DNA from 2 places in the Amycolatopsis camponoti genome. Region 1 is predicted to be linked to the other one. Evidence: riboswitches for the same ligand, from Rfam matches in the RefSeq annotation. Region 1 holds a riboswitch; the other holds the start of a gene.
The links. A riboswitch is a leader RNA that binds a small molecule or an ion and turns the genes downstream of it on or off. The one in region 1 is predicted to bind glycine.

Region 1 (2,195 bases):
CGCCGAACTCGCCGGGCGCGGTGACCAGCGTCAGCGAGAGCAGGTCGGCGGCGACGGTGAACAGCGCGCCCGCGGCCTTCGCCGACTCGGAAATCGCGTGGTAGAAGCCGCGGCCACGCAGCACGCCGGACGCGCCCGGGTACTGGACGACGACGCCGAAGAAGTCGTCCGGCAGGCCGGTCAGCAGGTCGCGGACCTCGACCTCGATGCCCAGCGCTTCGACGCGGGTCCGCACGACGGCGATGGTCTGCGGCAGGCACTCGGCGTCGAGGACGACCTTGTTCGATTTGGACTTCGACGCGCGGCGCATCAACGTGACGGCTTCGGCGACGGCGGTCGACTCGTCGAGCAGCGAGGCGTTCGCGGTGGCCAGGCCGGTCAGGTCGGCCACCATCGTCTGGAAGTTGAGGAGGGCTTCGAGCCGGCCCTGGGAGATCTCCGGCTGGTAGGGCGTGTAGGCGGTGTACCAGGCCGGGTTCTCGAGGACGTTGCGGCGGATCACGCCGGGGGTGACGGTGTCGGAGTAGCCGAGGCCGATCATCTGCGTCATCGGCCGGTTGCGGGCAGCGAGGGCGCGCAACTCCGCGGTGGCTTCCTCTTCGGACGCGGCCGGCGGGAGGACCAGGTCACGGGTGGCGCGGATGGCGGTCGGCACGGCCGCGCCGACGAGGGCGTCCAGGCTGCCGTAGCCGCACTCGGCCAGCATCTTCGCGCGTTCGGCCTCGGACGGGCCGATGTGGCGGGCGTCGAACTGCGTGGAAGTGATGGGGAGCTCCTCGGGCCTGGGCACACAACGGTGCGCTGGGAACTCCCCCTCTGTCATGGCACCTGAGAGTTTCACCGTGCGGGACACGGCTTTCACCTTGGGTGAGACGCGGGTGCGCCTGCTTTCCAGAGTGGCCTCGCACGAAGCGGTAACAGGTACCTGAGAGATTCTGGGGAGTTTGCTCCTTCGGTGCCCCACTGACTTCGTGGAGGCTCTCCCGCCTCGGCTCTACGGCCCGATCTGCAGTTGTGACGGTCACGGTACCTGCCGGGTTCGAGGTCCGTCTACTTCACCCGGGCAACGCCACATCACCCTTCGAGCGCGGCTCGATCCGCGACGCGCCGCACGACGCCCCCGGCCAGCACCGGTGGCCGGCGCACCCGGCCCGAGGGCAGGACCAGGCGTTTCAGCGGCCCGCCCACCGGCACCGGCGGGTGCCCGGCACCCAGCAGCACCTGCTCGACGATCTGCTCGGCGAACCAGGCCACCGAGTCGTTGAGCCGGTCCAGCGAGGGGCCGTCGCCGTCGAAGACATCCTCGTCGGCGAGCGTGACCTCGAAGTACGCGCAGCCCGGCGGGACCGAGATCGCTTCCTCGATCGCCCGCGCGCCCGCCAGCGGGTCTGCGAAACCCGCTTCGAGCAGCGGCTCGCGGTAGATCCGCGCGGCCCGCTCGCGCATGCGGGGGCCGTAGCGGACCACGACCGGGAGCCGTCCGGTCAGGTCCGGCACGGCCAGGCCGTGCAGCAGCATGATCGGCGGCACCGAGTGCACGAGCCGCGGCGCGGGCTCGGCCAGCTCGCGGGCCGTGATCCGGACGCGGTCGGCCATGGCGTCCGGGAGGCCGAAGTAGCGGAAGTCGACGTTGCCGAACCCGAGGCCGTCGGCGACCAGCGACGCGAGCAGCTCGCCGTACCCCCAGATCGGCGACAGCACGACGACCGGCGGCGCGGCGACGACCGGCGACGGCACGGGCGGACGCGTCGCCTCCTGCTCGGGCACCTGGATCACCAGCCGCGGCGGTTCGTGCCAGTCGTGCACCTCGGCGACCCGCCAGTACAGCCCGAGCGGGCGCCACAGCTCGCCGAGGACGTCGTGCTCGAGGATCCGGCGCACCTCGGCGTCGTCGTGGGGAAAGCCCGGCGGCGCCACGACGCCGACGTAGTGGTGGTAGGTGACGCGGACCTCGTCGCCGCGGGTGGCGGAGCGGATCCGCATCTCCCAGTCGACCGGCGACGCGGCGATGAGGTTGGCCACCTGCGTGCCGGGCGAGGAGTAGACGAGCGCGGTGGCCTGCCGGAGGAACTGCCCGGCCTGGTCGATGCCCTCCCGCAGTGCTTTCGCGGCCTGCGCGACGTGCACCGGGCTGGCCAGGCTGTCGGGCAGCACCCCGGCGACGCGCAGCAGCTCGGCCTCCCCCAGGCCGGTGA
Region 2 (2,195 bases), on a different contig from region 1:
CGACGCCGACGAGCCGGCCGGGCAGCTGCCGCTCCAGGCCTTTCCGGACGGCGAGGTAGGCGGCGTGCGGACCGCCGAAGCCGAGCGGGACGCCGAACCGCTGGGTGGATCCGACGGCGACGTCGGCACCCAGTTCCCCCGGCGACCGCAGCAGCGTCAAGGCGAGGGGGTCGGCGGCGATGATCACCGCGGCGCCGGCTTTCTTGGCGTCGGCGATCGCGAAGTCGAACTCGTGCACCGCGCCGGACGCACCCGGGTAGGACAGCAGGACCCCGAAGAAGTCGCCGCCGAGGCCGAGCCCGGTCAGGCCCTGGGAGAGGTCTTCGACGACGAGTTCGATGCCGAGGGGTTCGGCGCGGGTCCGGAGGACGGCGAGGGTCTGCGGCAGGGTGTCCCGGTCGACGACGAACCGGGGTGACGCGGACTTCCCGGCCCGCCGCACCAGCGTCATGGCCTCGGCGGCAGCGGTGGCCTCGTCGAGCATGGAGGCGTTGGCGACGGGCAGCCCGGTGAGGTCGGCGACCATGGTCTGGAAGTTGAGCAGCGCCTCGAGCCGACCCTGCGAAATCTCGGGCTGGTAAGGCGTGTACGCGGTGTACCAGGCGGGGTTCTCGAGCACGTTCCGCCGGATGACGGGCGGAGTGACGGTGTCGTGGTACCCGAGCCCGATCATCTGGACCATCGGCCGATTCCGCGAGGCGAGCTCCCGCAGCTCGGCGAGCGCCTGGGCCTCACTGGCAGCGGGCGGCAGCTCGAGCGGCTGAGCGGAGGAGCGAAGCGACTCGGGAACAGCACGCTCGGAGAGCTCGTCAAGAGAAGCGACCCCGACAACATCGAGAATCCGCCGAAGCTCGCCGGGCCCTGGCCCGATGTGCCGCTCGGCAAAGGGAACACCTTGCTCAAGCGAGGCAAGCGACAGATCCACGATGGCCTCCCGAACGGCGGTGTCTTACCAAGCCGACTCTAGAGCGGAAGGTGACCACGGCGGGGGTCCGGGGGCGGAGCCCGCCGGGCGGGGTGTGGGGGTTGCACCCCCACAAGACACTCCGGAGCGAGCCGGGTGAGCGCGCAGCGCGAGCGCAGCTCACCCGCGAGCGCGGAACCCTCCCCACTCTGTCCGTACCCCGAGGGGCGCCTGAGAGTTTCACCCGAGGTTGAGCCGGGCTTGCACCGTCGGCGGGGCCACCAGGTTGTGTCCTGACGACCCGCTTTCCAGAGGCGTCTAGTCCGCGCGGTCCGGGGTGCCTGAGAGGTTCCGGGGAGGACTTGCTCCTTCGGCGCCGAGCTCGTGGTGTGACTCGGACTCTCCCGCGCGGATTCGTCGACCGCAGGGAGGATCTTACTCGCCTCCCCGCGGCGATGATCACCCGGTCTTGCGGGCGTTGCGGCGCTGGGTCAGCTCGTCCGGCTCGTGGGTTTCGACGACGCCGCCGTCGGCGCGTTCGGCCGGGAACTCGTGGATGGTGCCGCTGATCTCCTGCATGGCGCCGCTGACCGCGATGCCGAAGACGCCTTGGCCGCCTTGGAGCAGATCGACGATCTCCTCGGGCGAGGTGCATTCGTAGACGGTGGTGCCGTCGGAGAACAGGGTGACGCGTGCGAGGTCGCGGACTCCGCGGACGCGCAGGTGGTCGACGGCGACCCGGATGTTGTGCAGGGAGACGCCAGTGTCCAGGAGCCGCTTGACGACCTTGAGGACCAGGATGTCCTTGAACGAGTACAGCCGCTGCGAGCCGGAACCGTGCGCCGTGCGGATGCTGGGTGCGACCAGCTTCGTCCGGGCCCAGTAGTCCAGCTGGCGGTAGGTGATCCCGGCGATCTGGCACGCAGCCGGGCCGCGGTATCCCACCAGCTCGTCCGGCAGCGAGTTGTCGGGGAACAGCTCACCCTGCTCGCCAGCCGCGACACCAACAGGCTGCTTCTCGGAACCAGCCTCGACCACGCAAGCCTCCCCTCGCCCGACCTGACGGCCGGCGAATGACAGCCGGACGGTCCCAGGAGTGGGACCCGCCGGAGATCAATCGCCACGGTCCGGCCCCAGACCGTGAATCACACCGTGGCGATTTACCTCCTTCGACGGTAAGCGCCAGGAGAACACCGGTCAACGCGACGCGCGGCAAGCCTCAACGGTCGGATGAGCCTTTGCACCGTTCGCCGTACCCCGGAGCCGATGGTTCAAACCTCTTGCGGCGTTT

Region 2: another riboswitch for glycine. It lies ahead of gcvP (aminomethyl-transferring glycine dehydrogenase); the one in region 1 lies ahead of gcvP (aminomethyl-transferring glycine dehydrogenase).

The regions. Positions count from the first base shown of each region.
Region 1 covers NZ_CABVGP010000002.1:837,120-839,314, reverse strand. Annotated here, with positions in the region: gene gcvP (aminomethyl-transferring glycine dehydrogenase) at 1-766, opposite strand, end outside; glycine riboswitch at 903-996, opposite strand; gene AA23TX_RS24450 (helix-turn-helix domain-containing protein) at 1,075-2,195, opposite strand, start outside.
Region 2 covers NZ_CABVGP010000004.1:436,902-439,096, reverse strand. Annotated here, with positions in the region: gene gcvP (aminomethyl-transferring glycine dehydrogenase) at 1-928, opposite strand, end outside; glycine riboswitch at 1,223-1,321, opposite strand; gene AA23TX_RS49005 (MerR family transcriptional regulator) at 1,364-1,942, opposite strand.